DNA from 3 places in the Klebsiella sp. MISC125 genome. Region 1 is predicted to be linked to each of the others. Evidence: predicted binding sites of a transcription regulator. Region 1 holds the regulator's gene; each other region holds the start of a gene.

Region 1 (8,221 bases):
TGAAACCGTTATTTTCCTGAACGATGACATCAACACCGTTCGCCGCCAGCACTTCCAGTACGGAAATGAAAGCAGGTTCGGATAGCGCGTGGGTGTCCTTCCCGACGTAGCATGGGCCGGTGATCCCGTTCTTTGCGCGGTCTTCAGCAATTGCCTGGGCAATCGCCAGAATATGCTGCTCGTTGAAGTTGTGGCGCGCCGCGCTGCCGCGGTGGCCGGAGGTGCCAAACTTCACAGCATGTTCCGCATTGCCCACTTCTGGCTTCAGCACATAGTACTGGGCGGTCAGTTGGGCGACGTTAATCAAATCACTCTGTTGCGCAGGTTGACCTGCGCGCTTATCGATTGCCATTGCCTGATCCTTCTGGTGCAAAAGTTAAATGACTAGATCGTACCGCAAACCTTTTCGATCAATTCAGCAGGGAACTGCATTGACTGCATGATATGTTCAATCATGCTGCATTTGCGGCCGGTATTGGTATTTGTAATAACCCACCACGGCGTGCCCGGAACCTGCTTAGGTTTTGTCTGATTACCATTTTTCTGTAGCGTCCGCTCATCTTCAGCGAAATAGACGCGAGTGCGCCCATGCAGAGACTCGGTCGCCTCCGCAAAGCCTTTGCTGTCTAAGGAGTAGAGGGTAGTCAGAACCAGCATGAAACGGTTTACCGCGCGTTTTTGTTCGGCGTACTCATCAGATAGCAGCAGCTCGCGCATGGCGCGGACTTTATCCTTCAGAGGATTGGCGGGTTTCACTTCAACGACAGGCGTTGGCGCCGGAGCCGGAACGACTTTCGCTACCGGTGCGGCAGGCTGGGAAACGGCGGAAAACTTCAACATGCGCCGTAAAATGTCGGATGCACTCTCGCCAATATGCTTGGTGTGGCTGGCAATATAGCTATAGAGTTCATCATCAACTTCAATTGTTTTCATCTTAATCCAGTACGATATCTTTTCTGAATACAAGTTGTCGGGATTATAAGGACAAATCCCAACCGCGGATAGCGTCAAACCAGGATGGCGGTAAAACTCGGAAATCTTCCGGGTCTTGCAGCCGGATGGCAGAATGTCCAACATAATACCCTAACCCGACGGAGCGAAAAAAAGAACTTTGCCATGAAATTAAATAGCCGAGCGCAATCTGCACAGAATCCGCACAATAATCCCCCTATCGTCCTGGTCCATGGCCTTTTTGGCAGTCTGGATAACCTTGGGATCCTCGCCCGCGATCTGGTCGCTGACTACGATATTTTACAGGTCGATATGCGAAATCACGGTCTTTCCCCGCGCGCACCAGAGATGACCTATGCCGCGATGGCTCAGGATTTGATTGATACTCTCAATGAATACCAAATAGAAAAAGCGACCTTTATTGGTCACTCAATGGGCGGCAAGGCGGTCATGGCGCTGAGCGCGCTGGCCCCGGAGCGCATTGCGGGCCTGGTTGCGATAGATATTGCCCCTGTGGATTATCACGTTCGTCGCCATGATGAAATCTTCGCCGCCATCAATGCCGTGACCGACGCCCACGCGGCCACTCGCCAGCAGGCAGCGACGGTTATGCGCGAACACCTTCATGAAGAAGGCGTCATTCAGTTCCTGCTGAAATCCTTTGTGGACGGTCAGTGGCGGTTTAACGTGCCGGTATTGTGGGAGCAATATGACAATATCGTCGGCTGGCAAACCATCCCCGCCTGGCCGCATCCGGCGCAGTTTATCCCCGGCGGTAACTCACCCTACGTAACCGATGCCTACCGTGAGGCTCTGCTGGCTCAATTCCCCCAGGCACGGGCCCATGTGATTGCCGGAGCCGGACATTGGGTACATGCAGAAAAACCAGAGGCCGTTTTACGGGCAATACGCCGTTATTTGACCTCCATAGCCGCGTAACTGGCTAAAATCTGCCCGACCGCGCGGCAGAATGCCCGCGGTCGTTGGCGCAGCCCCTCGCCTGATGTATTATGGCGGGCTATCTGCGTCGGCTATGCCCGACAGCTTGTTTCCCCCGAAGTCACTCTGAATCATGGCAAAAGAACAAACGGACCGTACGACATTAGATTTGTTCGCAACCGAGCGTCGGCCGGGTAGACCGAAAACCAATCCGCTTTCACGCGACGAACAGCTGCGTATCAACAAACGCAATCAGCTCAAGCGCGATAAAGTTCGCGGTTTGAAGCGCGTTGAGCTGAAGCTCAATGCCGATGCGGTTGATGCGCTCAATGAGCTGGCCGAAGCCCGCAACATGAACCGCAGCGATCTGATTGAAGAGATGCTGATGAACCAACTGGCGGCCCTGCGCAGCCAGGATAAAGCCTAAAACCCTCAAAAAATAAGCTTTCATGTAGCAGAGTGTGCAGTCGGGCGTGATTGCTGTTTCCGCGCCCTTCTCAGTTCTGCTATCATTGCCCCTATCTGTGGGCATTTAAGTCCCTACCACATCATTAAGTTTCAAGAGGTTATTTTACTCATGGCAATCATCGGCATCTTTTTTGGCAGCGACACCGGCAACACCGAAAATATTGCAAAAATGATTCAAAAGCAGCTTGGTAAAGATGTTGCTGATGTTCGCGACATTGCCAAGAGCAGCAAAGAAGATCTGCAAGCTCACGATATTCTGCTGCTCGGCATTCCAACCTGGTACTACGGTGAAGCACAGTGTGACTGGGATGATTTCTTCCCGACGCTGGAAGAAGTCGATTTCGACGGCAAACTGGTCGCGCTGTTTGGCTGCGGCGATCAGGAAGACTACGCTGAATACTTCTGTGATGCGCTGGGTACCATTCGCGACATCATCGAACCGCGCGGCGCCACTATCGTTGGTCACTGGCCGACTGCTGGATATCATTTCGAAGCATCTAAAGGTCTGGCAGATGATGACCACTTCGTGGGTCTGGCCATCGACGAAGACCGTCAGCCAGAACTGACTAACGAACGCGTGGAAAAATGGGTAAAACAGATTTCTGAAGAGCTGCACCTCGAAGAAATCAAGAATGCCTGAGTCTAAACGGCGTTATCGTCAGATTTCGCCGAATTAATAGATAAAAGCAATCAAAGTTATAGCTACAAGTTTTTAACTTTTAATCACATATCTGTACAATGTCCTCTGATTTAACGAGGTCACGTGAAGCACTTTGTAGCCAGTGCCTCGTTTTTGACAGCATACAAGGCCCGATGCTTGCAGTTTTCATTTCACCATGGCAGTTCTATAATGAGACGCATTACATCGGGTGATTCTCTGTATTACTTCCGCTGATGGAAGTAGATCGTTTAGCAACAGGACAGATTCCGCATGACTGACAACAATACCGCATTAAAGAAGGCTGGCCTGAAAGTAACACTTCCACGATTAAAAATCCTGGAAGTCCTGCAGGAACCGGATAACCATCATGTCAGTGCGGAAGACTTATATAAACGCCTGATTGATATGGGTGAAGAGATTGGCCTGGCCACCGTCTACCGCGTACTGAACCAGTTCGACGACGCCGGCATCGTCACTCGTCATAATTTCGAAGGTGGTAAATCCGTTTTCGAACTGACGCAGCAGCATCATCATGATCACCTGATTTGCCTCGATTGCGGCAAAGTGATCGAATTTAGCGATGACTCAATTGAAGCTCGTCAGCGTGAGATTGCCTCCCGACACGGTATTCGCCTCACCAACCACAGCCTGTACCTGTACGGTCACTGTGCAGAAGGCGATTGCCGCGAAGATGAACATGCCCACGACGCGGTGGAAAAGTAATTCCCCGTTGCGTAAGCAGCAAAAAGCCAACCTGATGGTTGGCTTTTTTTATGGCTACGAAAAGTAAAAATCAGGGTTTCGTGTTGTTGCTACGAATCTCTTTCCAAATCTGGTCACAGCGCGACTGTACAGCCTGATCGTTACCGGTTTTACGCGCCTGGATACATTGCTGGTAATCCAGTACTCGCACGCTTTCCTGGGTGGCGAACTGCTGATGCTGCTTCTCTTGCTTCAGAACGTCTAATACGCTCTGGCAGGCTTCGACTTTATCTGGGTTACCTTCAGCAGTATTAATACAGGCGCTGTAGGCATCTTTTAACTTTGAATCCTCTTTCGGCGCTGGCGACTGCGTGCAGGCAACCAGACCTGCCGCCATAATAGCGACAAGCAATAGCTTCTTCATAATCGACCTCGGGAAATTGCGGCAGGCTCATGCCCGCCGCACTGGCATCAGAAAATGGTGAATGGAGCAATAACCATGAACTTCACGTCGCGCTCATCCTGGAAGATGTTGCCGTAGCCGCCGCTCCAGCTTGGGATATCGGAGTGGTTGTCGTATTGAGTAAAGTGCAGTTTAAACAGCGTACCCTTCGCACGTCCTTCCTGTACGGTGTACATCGCATCCAGGCTGTAGGCTGACTCTTCCAGACGTTTGTCAGGGTTGTAGTAAGCATCAGGAGAAGACATTTTTCCTGGTTTTGCATCCCATGCATAAACGTAGGACGCGCCGAAGGCCCAACCCGGCATATTCCAGTTCTTCATGTCATACATCGCCCCGAAGAACACCGCTTTTTCACCGTTGGCGTTGAAGTCAGAGCGGTTATCCCACCAGACATCGAGACGACCGTTAGATGAGGCGTAAGTCGGCGTCATACGTTGCAGGAAGTAGCCCTGCTGACCATCGGCTTTAACCCAGGTTCCTTCCAGGCGCAGGTCGAGAACATCGGCAACTTTATAGCCAAAGGTCAATGCCTGCAGCCAGGCGGTACCATCATAAATATCGTTCGCCCCGCCGTTACTGACTTTATCGCGAGTACCGTAGAACTGGTAGCTGGTGTTTAGCGGCGTGCCTGCGATATCAAATTTGTAGCTGGCCTTAGCGAAATACTGGTCGATGTAACCCTGTGCCTGGCCAAATGCGGCTTCCAGCACGAGGTCATTTTTAAAATCATACTTGGCGCCGAGAGAGTGGAGATAATCAACCTTGGTTTTCTTATCGTTCTGGTAGAACTCGTCCATTTCAATGTGCCACGGTGCTTTATATTCGTTTGTCCACATATAGGAGAAACTCAGCGCGCCCGTATCACCATAATCAAAGTTGGCACCGGCTTCAGCACCCTGGTAAGTACCCGGCATAAAGCTCCAGTGCGGAGCCAGCAATGTTTGACCGGTAGGCTGGATATAGCCTGCACGTGCCCATGCCGGGCCAAATTTAAATTTGGCGGCTGCTTTGTACAGACTGATCCCGCTCTTATCACCGGAATAGTCTTCATCGTAAGTTTTATTGCGCGAGGAGAAAGCGATTTCGTTCGGGTGGCCGCTGTCACTGCTTTCGCCCATTTCGATGGCGGTAAAGGCGGCAACATCAATACCGAACATGTCGGCAGCATAGCCAGACTGGAAATCCAGGTTGGCGTTCCAGGTGGAGTGAGAAAGGTTAGTTTTGTATTTGTCACCGTCGGTCACATCTTTACGGTCACGCTCACGCTGCCAATAATAGATGCCGCCGGTTAACGTTGAATCATCAATGAACCCTTCTGCTTTCGCATCCGGTACCATTGCAAAACCTGACAGTGCTGTCACACCGGCGATAGCCAGCGCCAGCGTACTACGTTTGCCACTAAACGTACGCATATGCATATCCTCTTTGACTTTTTAAAAACGCAGTTACCAAGGGCAACTAGCGAAAAAAATAAAATAAAACTGCTAAAAAAGTGGAGCGGTAAAATCCGCATAACCACTGGGTATAGACTATTTTTCGTGACGCGAATTATCAATCTCTTTCGGTGACAAAAGATGAAGATTATGACAAAGCGCACATAATCTATGTCTTTTTGTTTCAGTCGTAGAAGTCATGCATTTGACGTGGAAGTGCTTGCTATATCAGAAAAAACAGGCGTAATGAAAGCGATTACATGTTTTTATAGTGGATGACCAAAGGGATAAACAGTCGTAATTTTTACAATCTGTAAACAAGATTAATTCGCATCGCGAAAATATGACAATTTAATCCCCTGATTCTGAAATAAAAAAAAACGCCGCTGTTTGCGGCGTTCTCATTGATGGCGGATAACTACGCGCCGACTTTCGCCCAGGTGTCGCGCAGACCAACAGTACGGTTAAATACCAAATTGGTTGCGGTTGCATAGCGGCTGTCGAGGCAGAAGTAACCTTCACGCTCGAACTGGTATGCTTTTTCAGGCTGCGCCTGCGCCAGGCTTGGTTCAGCAAAACCCTGCTTGATAATCAGCGATTCCGGGTTCATGACCGACAGGAAATCATCAGCAGCACCGGGATTTGGCACGCTGAACAGACGATCGTACAGACGAATCTCTACCGGCAGCGCATGTGCTGCGCTCACCCAGTGAATAACGCCCTTAACCTTGCGACCATCGGCCGGATCTTTGCTCAGGGTGTCAGCATCGTAGGTACAGAAGATAGTAGTGATATTACCTTCCACGTCCTTCTCTACGCGCTCGGCTTTGATAACGTAAGCATTACGCAGACGGACTTCTTTGCCCAGCACCAGACGCTTGTACTGCTTGTTCGCCTCTTCACGGAAATCCGCGCGATCGATCCAAATTTCGGCGCTGAATGGCACTTCACGGCTACCCATATCCGGTTTGCTCGGATGATTCGGCATCGTTACCTTTTCGCTGCCGCCCTGCGGATAGTTTTCGATAACCAATTTAACCGGGTCGATAACGGCCATCGCGCGCGGAGCGTTTTCGTTCAAATCCTCACGAATGCAGGATTCCAGCGAAGCGATTTCAATGGTGTTGTCTTGTTTGGTCACGCCGATGCGTTTGCAGAACTCACGGATGGATTCAGCGGTATAACCGCGACGACGCAGACCGGAGATCGTCGGCATACGCGGGTCATCCCAACCTTCAACGTGCTTCTCGGTCACCAGCTGATTCAGCTTGCGCTTGGACATCACGGTGTATTCGAGGTTAAGACGCGAGAATTCATACTGACGCGGATGCACGGGGATGCTGATGTTATCCAGCACCCAATCGTACAGACGGCGGTTATCCTGGAACTCAAGGGTGCACAGGGAATGAGTAATCCCTTCCAGCGCATCGCTAATGCAGTGGGTAAAGTCGTACATCGGATAGATGCACCACTTGCTTCCGGTCTGATGGTGATCGGCAAACTTAATGCGGTACAGCACCGGATCGCGCATGACGATAAACGGAGAAGCCATGTCAATTTTTGCACGCAGGCAGGCTTTACCTTCTTCAAAACCGCCGGTACGCATTTTTTCAAACAGCGCCAGGTTCTCTTCTACGCTGCGATCGCGATACGGGCTGTTTTTACCCGGCGCTTTCAGCGTGCCGCGATATTCGCGAATCTCTTCCGCCGACAGTTCATCAACGTAGGCAAGGCCTTTGTTGATCAGCTCAACCGCATACTGATGCAACTGATCGAAATAGTCAGACGAGTAGCAAACGTCCCCGGACCAGTGGAAACCTAACCACTGCACGTCGTTTTTAATCGACTCAACGTACTCGATATCTTCCTTCACCGGGTTGGTGTCATCGAAACGCAGGTTGCATTGACCCTGGTAATCCTGGGCGATACCAAAGTTCAGACAAATAGACTTCGCGTGGCCAATGTGCAGATAACCATTCGGTTCCGGTGGAAAACGGGTATGAACAGTGGTGTGCTTACCAGTAGCCAGATCTTCATCGATTATCTGACGAATAAAGTTAGTCGGGCGGGCTTCTGCCTCACTCATCGCGGGTTCCTCAAAGCGTAAACAACGTATAACGGCGTATGATCTTATAAGCCGAAGAGGCTGACAACCTTTAGTTACGCAAAAAAGGTATCAAACGGAAATATTGAGGTTATTTGCAGTAAAAAAAAGCGGCGCAGATTTCGCTGCGCCGCTTGAGGCATAAACTCTACTCAGGAGCCTTACTTGCCTTTAATTTCGTACAGCGGTGTCTGACCTGCTACAACCTTACCGGTTGCCTGAATAACCAGCGCGCTGTAGTCGTCGCTGTTGCTGCACACCACCGGGCTAATCATGGAGCGCGCGTTAGCGTTCAGGAACTCAAGATCCAGTTCCAGAATCGGCTGACCAGCGTTCACTTCCGCGCCCTCTTCCACCAAGCGTTTAAAGCCCTGGCCGTTAAGCGCAACGGTATCAATACCCATATGGACAACGATTTCCGCGCCATTTTCAGTTTCCAGGCAGAATGCATGGTTGGTGTTAAAGATCTTCACCACCGTGCCTGCAGCCGGAGCAACAAC
Region 2 (8,221 bases), 130 kb from region 1:
CGGCAAGCGCGGTGGCGGCGGCGGTAAGTACCACCCCGACCAGCATCATCAGCAGGCGCGAACGCTCAACCCGCACGCCCAACGCGCAGGCGGTATCGTCGCCCATCTCCAGCAGCCGCATGCGTCGCGCCAGCAGCGCGGCAAAAACCAGCATCAGCAGAATCAGCGGCGCGGAGGGCCAGGTTTTGCCCCAGGTCAGGCCGTTAAGGGAACCGGCATACCATAACCCGGCTGAGAGCGCGGTTTCCAGCGAGGCGCGCAGCAGCAGCCAGGTGTTAAACGCCACCAGCATGGCGCGGATGCCGATGCCGATAATAATCAGGCGAAAGGTCTCAATGCCGTTGCGCCAGGCCAGCAGCCAGACCACCAGCGCGGTGAGGATGCCGCCAGCCATTGCCGCCATGGCGATGGCTGCCAGGTTCTGGCCGAACATAACCATCGCCACCAGCACGCCGCTCCAGGCACCGGTGTTAAAGCCCATGACGTCCGGGCTGCCCAGCGGGTTGCGGGTCAGCGACTGGAAAATCGCCCCGCTGACGCCGAGCGCGGCACCGATCAGCAGCGCCATCAGCACGCGCGGCAGACGCCATTCGGTCACCACCATGGTGACGTTGCGCGGCGCATCGCCAATCAGCGCGGAGATAACTTGCTCAACGCTTAACGGTACCAGGCCGGTGCCAAGCCCCCACAGGGAGACCAGCACGCTGGCGATCACCAGCAGCAGGCAGCTAAAAATCAGGCGGCGAGAAGGGGCAATCACATTCCACCTCCGCGCGGCTGGCGGCGCACCAGCCAGATCAGAACCGGCGCGCCGATAAAGGCGCTGACCACCGATACACGAAGCTCGCCGGGAACCAGCAGGCGGCCAAGCACATCGGCAAACAAGAGCAGGGCAGGAGTGGCCAGCAGGGTGACCGGCAGCGACCAGCGATGATCGGCTCCCACCAGCCAGCGGGCCATATGCGGCATCATCAGGCCGATAAAGGCAATTGGCCCGACGACTGCCGTGGCGCTACCGCACAGGACGGTAATCGCCAGCAGCCCAATCAGTTGAGTACGCGCGACCCGGCTGCCGAGCGCGGTCGCCGTATCGTTGCCGAGACTGAGGCTATTGAGCGCCCGGCTGAGCAGCAGCGAAACGAGACCGGCAATCAACACCGGGATCAGGACGATTTTCAGGGTTTGCAGCGTGCGCACGTCCAGTGAACCCGCTTGCCAGAAGCGCAGTTGATCGTAGACGTCGGGGTTAAGCAGGGCGATACCGCTGGAAAGGCCTTCGAGCACCGCCGCCAGAGCCACACCCGCGAGGGTCAGGCGCACCGGGCTAAGCTGACCGCCGCCCTGGCTGCCGGTAAAGGCCACCAATAACGATGCGCCGAACGCGCCGCAAAAGGCCATCAGCAGTTGTTCCTGTGGCGAAGAGATACCAAACAGCGCCGCGCCGAGCACGATAGCAAAGCTGGCGCCGGAGTTGACGCCGAGGATCCCCGGGTCGGCCAGCGGGTTGCGGGTCAGGGTTTGCATCAGCGCCCCGGCGAGGCCCAGCGCGGCGCCCGCCAGCAGTCCGGCGAGGGTTCGCGGCAGTCGGGCATCAAGGACGATGGTGCAATCGGCGCTTTGGCAGGTACCGGTAAAAGCATCGACGACGACGCTAAACGGCAGGGGTTTCGCGCCAATCAACAGGCTGAGCGCAACGGCGATGGTTAAAACGATCAAAAGACCCGGCACGGCAAAGGCGCGCGCCGTGGTCATGGAAGACGACATGGCTTACATCCCTGACATGATAATGATAGTAATTATCGTTATCGATTCTATTCGGTTATGTTAGCATGTGCACCCATAAAAATGGTATGGAAAATAATAACAAGGCGCTGTCATGAACCGACAATCCCGGCTGCTGAATCTCAGCCTGCTGAAAACTCATCCGGCCTTTCGCGCCGTCTTTATCGCCCGCTTTATCTCAATTCTGTCGCTTGGCCTGCTGGGCGTGGCGATCCCGGTACAGATCCAGATGATGACCCACTCGACCTGGCAAGTGGGGTTGTCGGTCACCTTAACCGGCGCTTCGATGTTTGTTGGCCTGATGGTGGGCGGCGTGCTGGCCGACCGCTATGAGCGCAAGCGCTTGATTCTGCTGGCGCGCGGTACCTGCGGGATCGGCTTCGTCGGCCTGTGCCTGAACGCCATGCTGCCGGAGCCGTCGCTAATTGCTATCTATCTGCTGGGGATCTGGGACGGCCTGTTTGCCTCCATTGGCGTGACTGCGCTGCTGGCGGCGACTCCGGCGCTGGTCGGGCGGGAAAACCTGATGCAGGCGGGGGCGATCACCATGTTGACGGTGCGTCTGGGTTCGGTGATTTCGCCGATGATCGGTAGCCTGCTGCTGGCCACCGGCGGGGTAGCCTGGAACTACGGTCTGGCGGCGGCCGGGACCTTTATTACCACTCTGACGCTGCTGCGTTTACCGCAGTTAGCGCCGCCTCCGCAGCCGCGTGAACATCCGCTGAAATCGCTGCTGGCGGGAGTGAAATTCCTGTTTAACAGCCCGCTTATCGGCGGCATCGCGCTGCTCGGCGGTTTGCTGACGATGGCGAGCGCGGTTCGTGTGCTCTATCCGGCGCTGGCCGGAAGCTGGCAGATGTCGACATCGCAGATTGGCCTGCTGTACGCCGCGATCCCTCTGGGTGCGGCGCTGGGGGCGTTGACCAGTGGGCAGCTGGCGCAGACGGCGAAGCCCGGGGCGCTAATGCTGGCGTCTACCGTGGGGTCGTTTGTGGCGATTGCGTTATTCAGTCTGATGCCGATGTGGGAACTTGGCGCGCTGTGCCTGGCGGTGTTTGGCTGGCTGAGCGCGATAAGCTCGCTGCTGCAATATACGTTGATTCAGAGCCAAACTCCGGAAAATATGCTCGGACGCATCAACGGCTTGTGGACGGCGCAGAACGTGACCGGCGATGCGATTGGCGCGGCTCTGCTCGGCGGTCTGGGTGCGATTCTGACGCCAGTGGCTTCGGCAAGCGCTAGCGGCTGGGCGCTGGTGATTGTTGGGGTGATCCTGGTTGGATTGTTGCGTGAGCTGCGCCGCTTTCAGCGACCGGAGATGGTCAGCGAAAGTTAAATACGCTGGGCTTTCCCGGAGGCGGCGCGTTGCGCCTGTCCGGGCTACCAAACCTGCAGGTGGCGGCGAACCCGTAGCCCGGTCAGCGCAGCGCCACCGGGACGAAGCCGCGCTGATGCATGAGGTCCGGCACATTTCCCGGAGGCGGTGCGTTGCACCTGTCCGGGCTACCTGAGCGGCAGACGGTGGTGAATCCGTAGTCCGGTCAGCGCAGCGCCATCGGGAAAAATAACCGAGAGGCGAGAATAGCAATAATAAAAAGCCCCGGATGGCTCCGGGGCTTGTTATCACTCGTCAGTGAGGGTTAACGCTTAGTACGCGCCAAGGTCGGTCCAGACGGCGAACTGGCCGCAGTTCAGGTCCGGCTGGTTGCCCTGAGACCACCATTTCACCTGGTAGTTATGACCTTTCCAGCTTACGATTTCGAAAGTACCCCAGTTTCCGCCATAAACAGTGCTTGAGCTCCAGGTTGGGTAAGGTGCAGTCTCATCCGCTGGAACAACATCATCTTCCTGCTGAGATTCGTCATCGGCATCATTCTGATCGTCCGCAGGCTCATCATCGAACTCTTCTTCGGACTCGTCTTCGTCTTTGTCCGTCTGGGAAGCGGCAACCACAGAGAGCACAAAGCGCTGCTGTGTTGACGGCTCGCCCCAGGTATCGCGAACGAACAGAGTGAAGGTGAACTCAGTATCCACGGTCACTTCCGGAACATTGAACTCGATAGTCGCAGTGGTTTTGTCCGCCAGATCGATAGCCGCAGGCACGCCCCAGCTGTAGGTCAGGTCGTCTTGATCTTCATCAGACGATTTTTCGCCGGAAAGACGAACGCGGGAGCCGCCAACTACCATCAGCTCAATAGCCGCTTTTGGCGCATGGTTTACTGACGGTTCGATCTGCTCTTCATCTTGATCCTGTTCCTGCTCTTCTTGCTCTTCTTCATCAGTCGGTTCAACGTTGATACCTTCGAAGTAGAACGGCGCCATATCAACGACTTTAGAAGAGATCTCGTAGCCCAGACCTTCACGCGCGGCGTTAACCAGCACGCCGTTGTCCTGATCGATAGTCCAGGTGAACATCGCGCCCAGGCCCAGGCTCGCTACGTATTCGCCTTTGGCTTTCACTGAACGCGGGGTGTCCAGAGACATAAACAGTTTGGTTTCCGGATTGTACAGGTAGTCAGCGTCGGCAACCTTGTCGGTGTAAACGTTAAAACCGTTACGGCCTTTCTGGTTTTCCAGATCCAGGTAGTTATAAATCACGTCATACCATTCGGTCGTGCCGGATTCGAAAGTACCCACGGTGGTACCGGTGCCTGCATCATAGGTGCCTTTCAGCGGAGACAGGGATTCCAGTTCGGCGTTGCGGCCGTTACGGGTGTAGCCTGCATAACCAACGTTGATACGGTCAGCCGGGAAGCCTTCGGACAACAGGTGATCAACGATGGTGTTCACTGCCCAGCCGCCTTCTTCCAGCGCTTTCAGGTTAGTGTGGTGCGCAACGGTCTCAGCCCACGGGGTGCCGAAGAAGTCATAGGTCATCAGGTTGATGCCGTACAGACCGGCATTCAGCAGCGCTTTGACGTTAGAGTAATCGAACGTTTTAACCACAGCGGAGCTGGCGATAGAGATTTTTACGTTGCTCAGGCCTGCGGAATCCAGTTGCTTACGTAGCTCGCCAATCAGCAGGGCATAGTTTTCACCATCTTCCGGACCGCACGGGTTACCCGCGCCTTCATGGTTCGGGTATTCCCAGTCGATATCCACTTCGCTGAACATCGGGAACTGTTTGAACAGTTTCACCACGCCTTTGGCGAAGACTTTACGGGATGAATCAGAAGCAGCGGTTTCGTGGAAACCGTTACTCATGGTCCAGCCGCCGATGCTCATGGACAGCGCCAGTTCGTGGCCCTGAGCTTTTGCTTTGGTTTGCAGGTCACGCAGGCCGCCGAGCAGGCCTTTGGTGTTCGACTGAGTGACGGTTTTCGGATCGACGTCCCAACCGCTGACATCGTGTCCGACGTTAACGTAGGACTGGAAATCGCCCCACGGGTCGAGGAAGGTCGGCTCATATTGCACTTTACCGCACGACTCTGCGCCTTCGGCAACCACGTCACGCCATAGACCGTCCACTTTATGGAATCCGGTCACGCCGACAAAACCGACAATGATTTTGTCATAGGCTGTCGGGGAAACGTTGGTCAGATCGTAGCCGCGACCGCGGTTATCTTTTGAATCCCCACCCTGCAGACGGCCATCGTACTGAGACCAGTCGGTGTAGTAACCGAAGACTTTTGGTTTAGTGGTAGAGGACTTGTATTGGTTATAAACCGGTTTTGTGACGCGGGCAGAGGTATAGCTATAGTTGCTCACTTCGGTTGCCGGGTTAAAACCATCAGCTGCGTTGCTGGTTTCAGTAAGGGTATCGCCTTTAATCAATTTGCTGGTTGCCACGTTAATTTCCTTTTGCTGTGAATGCTCACCGTGAGTGGTGTGGAGCAGATAATCGGCTAACGGGCTGCCCAGGGCTAATCACAAAACAACACAAAAAACGATGATATTTCGGCTGAGGAAAGAGTGATGGCGATGAGGTGTTTGGGCTGGATATAAATAAGAAAGTGTTTTTATAACAAAGAGATGATGTTGGAAATGATGTCTGATGATATCCCGGCGGCATGCGCCGGGACGATGATGTTAACCAAAGAGCGTTGATAACCGTTGCAGCACCAGCAGGGCGCTGTAGTAATCAAGGCGGAAGGTTTCGGTCCCCAGCGGATAAACGCGTTTGCCTTCGACCGCAGGCAGATGCGACAGCAGCGGGTTGGCGTAAATCGCATCGGCGTCTTTTTGGTCACCGGCGAACAGGAACAGGCTCTGGCCGTTAAGCCCGGCGGCTAAATTCTCCCCACCCAACTGCACAATATCATGGCGTTTCCCCTGGCTCTGGCTGGCGTGTAGCCCGGTGGGCAGGTCGGCAAGAGTAAAGCCCAACTGTTCGAGCATCTGTCCCTGAGCGGATTCTTTGGTCCAGATATTGGCGCTGTGGGCCGCTGCGGTGTAGACCAGCGCGGTGACCGGCTGCGGCGGTAGCTTCATCTTTTCTTTCAGCGCCACCAGCTGTTTATCAAATTCAGCAATTCTCCCGGCGGCCTGTTTTTCATGGCCGGTGATATTCCCCAGTTGGGTCAGCAGCGCCTGCCAGCTTTTATCATCGTAGTTAATGATGAGCGTCGGGGCGATGGTGGAAAGCTGATCGTAGAGCGTCATTGCCGAATCACCGCCGGTGGCGCTAATCAGTATCAGGTCCGGCATCTGGGCTGCAACGGCTTCGGCGCTCGGCTCGCCAATATAAAGTCGCGACAATTTGCGTTCTTTCGCCACATCGCTCCACTGACGCAGAAAACCCTGACTATCGGCGACGCGGTTATTGGGCGTGGTGGCCCCGCTGGCGACGACTGGCGCGTCAATTGCCAGTAGCGAGCCGGTTAGCGTTACGCTGGTGGAGACAATGCGCAGCGGCTGGCTTTCCAGCGTATGCGTTCCGCGGCTGTCGGTAATCTGGCGCGGCCAGTCTGCCGCCAGCGCTGAGCTAATTCCTAAAATCGCCAGACCGCTGGCGAAGAGAGTACGGCGGCAAAAAGTGGAGAAATTCACGTATTCGCATCCTGATTAAGTTGTGATAAATGCTTCTCATTTTCAGCTTTGCGCCGCGTGGATGCAAGTCTAAGTAGCACAACATGCTACCTGTACGGTTGACATGTAGAGCAATACCTTTTAGGTTAGCCAACCAAAATATAAATGATAATTATTCGTAATATCTTTATCGTTTTTTGGAGGATGATATGGAAACGTCTTTGGCTGAGGATGTTCGGGAGAAAAAAATGACCCTGTCGCCGGAAAGCTTCTTCTTTATGTCGCCGTACCGCAGTTTCAGAACGTCTGGCTGCTTTAGCCGCTTTTCGCATCCCGCCGCCGATGGCGACAATCTGGCCGGTGAGTTCCAGAGCAAGATGGCGGCTGCGTTTAAAGAGGCGCGTGCTGCGGGGATTGCAAAGCCAGTGATGGTTGGCGCTATCCCGTTTGATACCAACGAGCCGTCCGAGCTGTTCATCCCTGAGCGCTGGGAAGACTTTTCTCGCACCGAAAAACAGCAGTCCGCGCGTTATGCATCAAGCCAGACGCCAATGGACGTGGTGCAGCGTCGGGAAATTCCCGAGCAGGACACCTTTATGGCGATGGTTGAGCGCGCAGCGGCCCTGACCGCGACGCCGGAAGTGGACAAAGTTGTCTTGTCGCGCCTGATTGATATCACCACTCGCGAACGGGTTGATAGCGGGGCGCTGCTTGAGCGCCTGATCGCCCAGAACCCGGCCAGCTTTAACTTTCACGTGCCGTTATCAGACGGCGGCGTGCTGCTGGGCGCCAGCCCGGAACTGCTGCTGCGTAAAGAAGGGGCGCATTTTAGCTCGGTGCCGCTGGCCGGTTCGGCCCGCCGTCAGCCGGACGATGTGCTGGATCGCGAAGCGGGGCATAAGCTGCTGGCGTCGGCAAAAGACCGTCATGAGCACGACCTGGTGACTCAGGCGATGAAAGCCGTATTAACGCCGCGCAGCAGCGAACTCTCTCTGCCGGACTTCCCGCAACTGACCACTACGCCAACCCTGTGGCATCTGGCGACGCAGATTCAGGGGACCGCGCTGGCAAAAGAAAACGCCATGTCGCTCGCCTGCCTGCTGCACCCGACGCCAGCGCTGAGCGGTTTCCCGCATCAGGTGGCGAAACGCCTGATTAACGAACTGGAGCCGTTTGATCGCCAACTGTTTGGCGGCATTGTCGGCTGGTGCGATGACGAAGGTAACGGCGAGTGGGTGGTGACGATTCGCTGCGCCCGTCTGCATCAGCACACGTTGCGCCTGTTTGCTGGCGCAGGCATCGTCCCGGCCTCTTCGCCGCTGGGCGAGTGGCGCGAAACCGGCGTCAAATTGACTACCATGCTGAACGTATTCGGCTTGCAATAAGGGACTATGATGATTGAATTTAATCGCTGGCCGGAAGATTTTGCGGCCCGCTATCGGCAAAAAGGTTACTGGCAGGATCTGCCGCT
Region 3 (8,221 bases), 550 kb from region 1:
CGCATCACGGGTGGCTTTGTCGGGGATGCGCAGCAGCGCTTCCGCCAGGCACATCAGAGCCACGCCTTCCTGTGAGGAGAGCGAGAATTCCTGCAACAGGCTTTGCACCATGCCGGCGCGACCGCTGGCGGTTTTCTGATTACGCAGCTTTTCTGCCAGTTGATAAGCCAGCTTGTGCGCCTGTTCGCCCAGGTTTTGTGGCAGACGGGCTTGCTCCAGCAGCATCGGCACAGCATCGGTTTCGGCCCAGCGCCAGGCGGCGGTAATGGAGGCGCGGGAGACGGACTGCGGCAGGATCTGCTCGGCGAATTCAAGGAACGGCTGATAAGGCTCGTCGCCCGGAGTGCCTGTCTCATCGCTTTCGTTAGCCGCGCCAGCGAGCAGCGCTGGCAGTTCCGGAAGCGTCTCGTCGTTTTCCAGCTTTTCCAGATAGTTGAAGATGGCCTGTTTAATCAGCCAGTGCGGCGTGCGGTCAATACGGCTCGCCGCGGATTTAATGCGTTCGCGCGTCGCGTCGTCAAGTTTTACACCCATGGTGGTGGTGCCCATGTCAGGAACTCCTGTTATTGGTCATTCGCTTCATCCTTCAACCTGCCTCTTTGTTGGCTGCATTTGTGCGCCCTGGTCACATAGTTATCTATGCTCCCAGGGACTTACAAATTTGCCGCCTCGACGCAGATTGAATGATTTTGCGAACTTCGCTTCTGTGCAGTTATGCGGTTGCGTAGAAATATCTATCATGTTGCAACTTTGTGCAACCTTGTTAATTGAGAATTGTGTGGCAGGCTGAAAATTGCTTTGATTGTTAAATTTTATGGTGAAAGTGGTAGGTATTTATTCCCTGTATATGAGAGTCGTTATATGCGTGAGTTAACACTTTTGCGTGGTGCAACCGCTAAAAACGTGAGAGAGTGCAACCTATAACAAAATGAAGTTTGGTCCCGGAAGTATTTCGTGTAAATGCTGTGTTAAATCGTTTGTGAAAAAACAAAGCTTCCGTCAGGATACGGTCGCCCAATACAACCAATATGCCATTACCCCGTTCCGGTAGTGGAAAAAACGACAAAGTTGGACGCTGTCGACAAAAAATTCTGGAGATTTTTGCATGGCTATTAGCACACCCATGTTGGTGACTTTTACTGTTTATATTTTTGGCATGGTACTCATTGGTTTTATTGCCTGGCGATCGACCAAGAACTTTGATGATTATATCCTTGGCGGCCGTAGCCTTGGCCCATTTGTTACGGCGCTCTCCGCCGGGGCCTCGGATATGAGCGGCTGGCTGTTAATGGGATTGCCGGGGGCGATATTTATTTCCGGTATTTCCGAAAGCTGGATTGCCATTGGCCTGACGCTGGGCGCATGGGTTAACTGGAAGCTGGTGGCGGGGCGTTTACGTGTTCACACCGAGGTCAATAATAACGCGCTGACGCTGCCGGATTATTTCACCGGCCGTTTTGAGGACACCAGCCGGGTGCTGAGGATTATTTCAGCGCTGGTTATTCTGCTGTTCTTCACGATTTATTGCGCATCCGGCATTGTCGCTGGCGCTCGTCTATTTGAAAGCACCTTCGGGATGAGCTACGAAACCGCGCTGTGGGCCGGTGCGGCGGCAACCATTATTTATACCTTCGTTGGTGGTTTCCTCGCGGTGAGCTGGACCGATACTGTTCAGGCCAGCCTGATGATATTTGCCCTGATTCTGACTCCGGTCATGGTGATTATTTCCGTCGGTGGTTTTGGCGATTCCCTGGAAGTCATTAAACAAAAGAGCATTGAGAACGTCGATATGCTCAAAGGGTTGAACTTTGTGGCGATTATTTCGCTGATGGGCTGGGGTCTGGGCTATTTCGGTCAGCCGCATATTCTGGCGCGCTTTATGGCGGCGGATTCGCACCACAGCATTGTTCATGCCCGTCGCATCAGCATGACCTGGATGATCCTCTGCCTGGCAGGCGCGGTTGCCGTTGGTTTCTTCGGTATCGCTTACTTTAATAACAATCCGGGCGTTGCGGGCGCGGTGAATCAAAACGCTGAGCGGGTGTTTATCGAACTGGCGCAGATTCTGTTTAACCCGTGGATTGCCGGGATCCTGCTGTCGGCGATTCTGGCGGCGGTGATGTCGACCCTGAGCTGCCAGCTGCTGGTGTGCTCCAGCGCGATTACCGAAGATCTGTATAAAGCGTTCCTGCGCAAAAATGCCGGTCAAAAAGAGCTGGTGTGGGTAGGGCGCTTTATGGTGCTGGTGGTGGCATTGGTGTCCATCGCCCTGGCGGCAAACCCGGAGAACCGCGTGCTGGGTCTGGTGAGCTACGCCTGGGCAGGCTTCGGTGCGGCGTTTGGCCCGGTGGTGCTGTTCTCGGTGATGTGGTCGCGAATGACGCGTAACGGCGCGCTGGCCGGGATGATCATCGGCGCAGTGACGGTGATTGTCTGGAAGCAGTTTGGTTGGCTGGGCCTGTATGAAATCATTCCTGGTTTTATCTTCGGTAGCCTGGGGATTGTGGTATTCAGCTTGCTGGGGAAAGCGCCGTCGGCAGAAATGCAAAGACGCTTTGCCGAAGCGGACGCGCATTATCATACTGCGCCGCCGGTACGTGCTACTGCGCAGTAATCCTCTGAATTGACCTCAAGCCCGCGTTCTGCGGGCTTTGTTATTTGTGCCTCTTGCTAATTGCTTGAAAATACGCTGATATCTCAGCACAAATAACAATGAGGATAGCAAAATGAATTTCAGACAGGGTGCGCTGGCGCTGGTACTGGCAGGGATATTAAGCGGCTGCGTGGCGCCTGCCGCGAAGACGGCCCCGGCGGCAGACGCTAACGCCTGCCCGGCGGGTAACGCTATGGTGCAGACGACGCTTTATTTCGGCTTAAGCCGTCCTGCGGGGAAAGATATTACCGCTCAGGAGTGGCAACAGTTCGTGGACCGCGACGTGACGCCGCGCTTTCGCGATGGCCTGACGGTATTTGATGCGCGCGGTCAGTGGTTGGGCAATGACGGCACCGTCGCGCGCGAGCAGAGCAAGGCGCTGATGCTGATCCATGGCAAAGAGGCGAAGAGCGAAGAGGGGATTGAGGCGCTGCGCAATACTTACAAATCACGTTTTGTGCAGGAGTCGGTGATGCGCGTTGACCAGCCGGTCTGCGTACATTTTTAAACTGTGCCCTGGTAAAATGGCCCGGTCGCGGCCGGCTTACGAGATCTACGCTGCGCGCTGTTTCCCGGAGGCGATGCTGCGCATCTGTCCGGGCTACAACCCCATAAATCTTACAAATCCCGGGTCGCGGCTGACGCCTTACCCGGGCTACCGGCCTGCAAACGGCTGTGAACCTGTAGCCCGGGCAAGGCGCTTTGCGCCGCCCCCGGGAAAACAGGCCAGCATTGAAGCCAACATTCAACGATTATAGTACCAGCCCCGCGAAGCTTGCGGAGAGCAAACTCACCAGCGTTGCGCCATACACCAGGCGCAGGCCGAAGCGGGAAACAATATTTCCCTGCTGCTCATTCAGTCCCTTAATCGCCCCGGCAATAATACCGATAGAGGCGAAGTTGGCGAAAGAGACCAGGAAGACCGACAAAATGCCCAGGCCGCGCGGCGTCATGCTGGCGGCGATTTTTTGCAGCTCAATCATGGCGACGAATTCATTCGCCACCAGCTTGGTCGCCATTATGCTGCCCGCATTAAGTGCATCGCTTAGCGGGATACCAATCAGCCACGCCAGCGGATAAAAAACGTAACCAAGGATCTGCTGGAAGCTCAGGCCAAATATCATGGCGAACAGCGCATTAATCGCGCTAATTAAGGCTATAAAACCAATCAGCATAGCCAAAATAATCATCGCGACTTTGAAACCGGCAAGAATATATTCCCCGAGCATTTCAAAGAAACTCTGAGATTCGTGCATTTTTTCGAGCTTAATTTCCTCCTCGCTGCCTGGACGCGTTGGGTTAATTATCGACAGTACGATAAAGGTGCTGAACATATTCAGAATCAGCGCCGCCACAACATATTTCGCATCGAGCATACTCATGTAAGCGCCGACGATTGACAACGAAACCGTCGACATAGCGGTGGCTGACATAGTGAACAGACGGCGAGAGGAGAGGTCCCCGAGCACGCCTTTATAGGCAATAAAGTTTTCCGATTGCCCGAGGATCAGCGAGCTGACCGCGTTAAAGGATTCCAGCTTGCCCATACCGTTAACCTTTGACAGCAGGGTACCAATCAAGCGAATGAAAATGGGGAGGATACGCCAGTGCTGAAGAATACCGATCAGCGCTGAGATAAAGATAATGGGGCAAAGTACGCCGAGGAAAATAAATGCCAGGCCTTTTTCGCCCATGCCGCCAAATACAAAATTGGTCCCTTCGGCGGCGAAACCGAGCAGTGATTCAAAGAAGCCAGCAATATTTTTAACCAACCACAGGCCGCTTTCGGCGTGGAGAAAAAAGAAAGCCAGGGCAATTTCAATAATAATTAACTGGATAATATAGCGAATGCGGATTTTTTGTCGGTCATAGCTGGCGAGCCAGGCGAGGCCCAGAATAACCACCAGCGCCAGCAGGAAGTGCAAAAATTGAGTCATGTTGTTCATTTCGCAGGTCAATTAGGCCGCCATTTAGCCACAGCCGTCGGACCGGGTAAATATCCGTCGTGAAAAATTCCCTTATCCTGTGGTTTTCCAGGATGCCAGGCAGATAATCCCGCAAGTCATTATTTGTTAGCGATTAATTTACAACTCGTCATCATTCTCTACACATTTCACTTGTGTTTCTGATTATTGTAATGATAATCACTATCAGAAATATTTACCTATCTTTGCATCAATTGACTGCGGTTCACATTTAAGGGTGTCGGCATGTTTGTCCCATTTCTCATCATGTTACGTGAAGGCCTGGAAGCAGCGCTGATTGTCAGCCTGATCGCCAGCTATCTGAAACGCACTCAGCGCGGCAACTGGATAGGCGTAATGTGGATTGGCGTGTTCCTCGCGGCGGCGCTTTGCCTTGGTCTGGGGATCTTTATCAACGAAACAACCGGCGAATTTCCGCAGCGCGAACAGGAGCTGTTCGAAGGCATTGTGGCGGTGATCGCGGTGTGCATTCTGACCTGGATGGTGTTCTGGATGCGTAAAGTGTCGCGCAACGTGAAGCAGCAGCTTGAGCAGGCGGTCGACAATGCCCTTCAGCGCGGGAACAACCACGGCTGGGCGCTGGTGATGATGGTCTTTTTCGCCGTGGCTCGTGAAGGTCTGGAATCGGTGTTCTTCCTGCTGGCCGCTTTCCAGCAGGATGTGGGAATCTGGCCGCCGATCGGCGCTATGTTGGGTCTGGCAACCGCCATCGTTTTAGGGTTCCTGATCTACTGGGGCGGTATTCGCATGAATCTCGGCGTGTTTTTCAAATGGACCAGCTTGTTTATTCTGCTGGTGGCCGCGGGACTGGCGGCGGGGGCTATCCGCGCTTTCCATGAGGCCGGTTTGTGGAATCACTTCCAGGATGTCGCCTTCGATCTGAGCAACGTTCTTTCTACGCATACGCTATTTGGCACGCTGCTGGAGGGGATTTTTGGCTATCAGGAAACGCCGACCATCAGTGAAGTGGCGGTCTACTTTATCTATTTGATCCCGGCGCTGGTGCTGTTCATTCTGCCGCCGAGCAATAAAACCACTGCATCCCGAGCTGCTTAGTTGGGCATCGCGGATTGAAATAGTTACAACATACTTATCGAAAGGGATGGTCATCACCATGAATCAATTTCGCCGTAATGCGTTGCAGCTCGCCTTCGCTGCGCTGTTCAGCTCTGCCTTTTATGCCCAGGCTGCCGATATCCCGCAGGTCAAAGTGACCGTCACCGACAAACAGTGTGAGCCGATGAACGTCACCGTGAAAGCGGGCAAAACCCAGTTCATCATTCAGAACCACAGCCAGAAAGCGCTGGAGTGGGAGATTCTGAAAGGCGTGATGGTGGTGGAAGAGCGCGAGAATATCGCTCCTGGCTTTACGCAAAAGCTGACGGCGAACCTGCAGCCTGGCGAATATGACATGACCTGCGGCCTGTTGACTAACCCGAAAGGTAAGCTGACGGTGACCGGTGAAGCCACCAAAGACGCTGCCAAAGCTGATGCGCTGCTCAGCTTGGGTGAAGCTATTACCGCCTATAAAGCCTACGTTACCGCTGAGACCGCTGAACTGGTTAGCGGCACCAAAGCCTTTACCGATGCGGTGAAAGCGGGGGATATCGAGAAGGCAAAAGCCCTCTACGCGCCGACGCGTCAGCACTATGAACGCATTGAACCCATTGCCGAGCTGTTCTCTGACCTCGACGGCAGTATTGATGCCCGTGAAGATGACTACGAGAAAAAAGCAGAGGATCCGAAGTTCACCGGCTTCCACCGTCTGGAAAAAGCGCTGTTTGGCGATAACAGCGTCAAAGGAATGGATAAATATGCCGATCAGCTGAACACCGATGTTCTCGACCTGCAAAAACGCATCAGCGAACTGGCTTTCCCTCCATCAAAAGTGGTCGGCGGCGCAGCTGGTTTGATTGAAGAAGTGGCGGCCAGCAAAATCAGCGGTGAAGAAGATCGCTACAGCCATACCGACCTGTGGGATTTCCAGGCCAACATTGACGGTGCGCAGAAAATTGTCGACCTGCTGCGTCCGCAACTGCAAAAAGAGAACAGTACGCTGCTGGCGAAAGTGGATGCCAACTTCAAGAAAGTGGATAGCATCCTGAGTAAATACCGCACTAAAGACGGCTTTGAGACCTACGACAAGCTGACTGATGCGGATCGCAATGCGCTGAAAGGCCCGATCACCACTCTGGCGGAAGATCTGGCACAACTGCGCGGGATCCTCGGTCTGGACTAAGTCGATGGCAGAGCAAAAGTATGATGTCAATGAACCGTCGCGTCGGCGGTTATTAAAAGGGATCGGTGCGCTTGGCGGCGCGCTGGCGATTACCGGTGGCTGCCCGGTGGCGCACGCGGCAAAAGACAACAGCTCTCCGGGGACGTTGTCGCCAAATGCGCGCATGGAAGCGCAGCCGTTTTATGGCCCGCATCAGGCGGGTGTGCTGACGCCACAGCAGACGTCGATGATGGTTGTCGCTTTCGACGTGTTGGCTAGCGATAAAGCAGACCTTGAACGTCTGTTTCGCCTGCTGACTCAGCGTATTGCCTTTTTGACCAAAGGTGGGCCAGCGCCGGAGACGCCAAACCCGCGTTTGCCACCGATGGATTCAGGGATTCTGGGGCCGTGGATCGCCCCGGATAACCTGACGGTGACCGTGTCGGTTGGTCATTCGCTGTTTGACGAGCGTTTTGGCCTGGCCAACCGCGCGCCGAAAAAGCTGCAAAAGATGACGCGTTTTCCGAATGACTCTCTGGATGCTGCACTTTGCCACGGCGACCTGCTGCTGCAAATTTGCGCGAATACTCAGGATACGGTGATACATGCTTTGCGGGATGTGATTAAGCACACCCCGGACCTGCTCAGCGTACGCTGGAAGCGGGAAGGCTTCATTTCCGATAGCGCCGCGCGCAGTAAAGGTAAAGAGACGCCGGTTAATCTGCTGGGCTTTAAAGACGGTACCGCTAATCCTGTCAGTACCGATAACGCGCTGATGGATAAAGTGGTGTGGGTTACTGCCGACCAGGAAGAGCCTGTGTGGGCAACGGGCGGCAGTTATCAGGCAGCGCGTATTATTCAGTTTCATGTCGAGTTCTGGGATCGCACGCCGCTTAAAGAGCAGCAGACGATTTTTGGTCGCGATAAGCACAGCGGGGCACCGTTGGGTATGCAGCATGAGCACGATGTGCCGGATTACAGCAAGGACCCGGACGGTGACACCATTGCGCTCGATAGTCATATTCGTCTGGCCAATCCGCGCACTCTGGAGACCGAGTCCAGCCTGATGATGCGCCGGGGCTACAGCTATTCGCTGGGGGTGACTAACTCAGGCCAGCTGGATATGGGGCTGCTGTTTGTCTGCTATCAGCACGATCTGGAAAAAGGCTTTCTGACGGTGCAAAAGCGCCTGAACGGAGAAGCGCTGGAAGAGTACGTTAAGCCGATCGGCGGGGGCTATTTCTTTGTTCTGCCGGGAGTTATCGACAGTCAGCACTATCTCGGGCAATCGCTGCTCGAAGCCTGACGCTCCTGCCCGTAAGGGCAGGGCGTTTTCTGCTGTTTTTCCATTCTTTTTTTGTATTT

Evidence for each region. The regulator Fur, encoded in region 1, represses iron uptake genes when iron is present. The targets are predictions, from matches to a motif close to ATAATAATGAGAACNACTATCAA.
Region 2: fepB (Fe2+-enterobactin ABC transporter substrate-binding protein) is a predicted target of Fur. The motif match lies at 6,910-6,932, and genes of this name have one in related genera.
Region 3: efeU (iron uptake transporter permease EfeU) is a predicted target of Fur. The motif match lies at 4,785-4,807, and genes of this name have one in related genera.

What each region holds. Positions count from the first base shown of each region.
Region 1 is NZ_CP180448.1:4,317,100-4,325,320, forward strand. Features, by position in the region: gene pgm (phosphoglucomutase (alpha-D-glucose-1,6-bisphosphate-dependent)) at 1-352, opposite strand, end outside; gene seqA (replication initiation negative regulator SeqA) at 385-933, opposite strand; gene ybfF (esterase) at 1,117-1,890, shown strand; gene ybfE (LexA regulated protein) at 2,024-2,317, shown strand; gene fldA (flavodoxin FldA) at 2,468-2,998, shown strand; gene fur (ferric iron uptake transcriptional regulator) at 3,290-3,742, shown strand; gene chiQ (ChiQ/YbfN family lipoprotein) at 3,813-4,145, opposite strand; gene chiP (chitoporin ChiP) at 4,193-5,596, opposite strand; gene glnS (glutamine--tRNA ligase) at 6,036-7,703, opposite strand; gene nagE (PTS N-acetyl glucosamine transporter subunit IIABC) at 7,883-8,221, opposite strand, start outside.
Region 2 is NZ_CP180448.1:4,443,437-4,451,657, reverse strand. Features, by position in the region: gene fepG (iron-enterobactin ABC transporter permease) at 1-760, opposite strand, end outside; gene fepD (Fe(3+)-siderophore ABC transporter permease) at 757-1,764, opposite strand; gene entS (enterobactin transporter EntS) at 1,877-3,118, shown strand; gene ACMYSL_RS20975 (glycosyl hydrolase family 18 protein) at 3,430-5,571, opposite strand; gene fepB (Fe2+-enterobactin ABC transporter substrate-binding protein) at 5,812-6,771, opposite strand; gene entC (isochorismate synthase EntC) at 6,960-8,135, shown strand; gene entE ((2,3-dihydroxybenzoyl)adenylate synthase EntE) at 8,145-8,221, shown strand, end outside.
Region 3 is NZ_CP180448.1:3,767,417-3,775,637, reverse strand. Features, by position in the region: gene putA (trifunctional transcriptional regulator/proline dehydrogenase/L-glutamate gamma-semialdehyde dehydrogenase) at 1-549, opposite strand, end outside; gene putP (sodium/proline symporter PutP) at 1,106-2,614, shown strand; gene ACMYSL_RS17915 (DUF3574 domain-containing protein) at 2,727-3,161, shown strand; gene ACMYSL_RS17910 (NupC/NupG family nucleoside CNT transporter) at 3,406-4,590, opposite strand; gene efeU (iron uptake transporter permease EfeU) at 4,864-5,694, shown strand; gene efeO (iron uptake system protein EfeO) at 5,753-6,877, shown strand; gene efeB (iron uptake transporter deferrochelatase/peroxidase subunit) at 6,882-8,162, shown strand.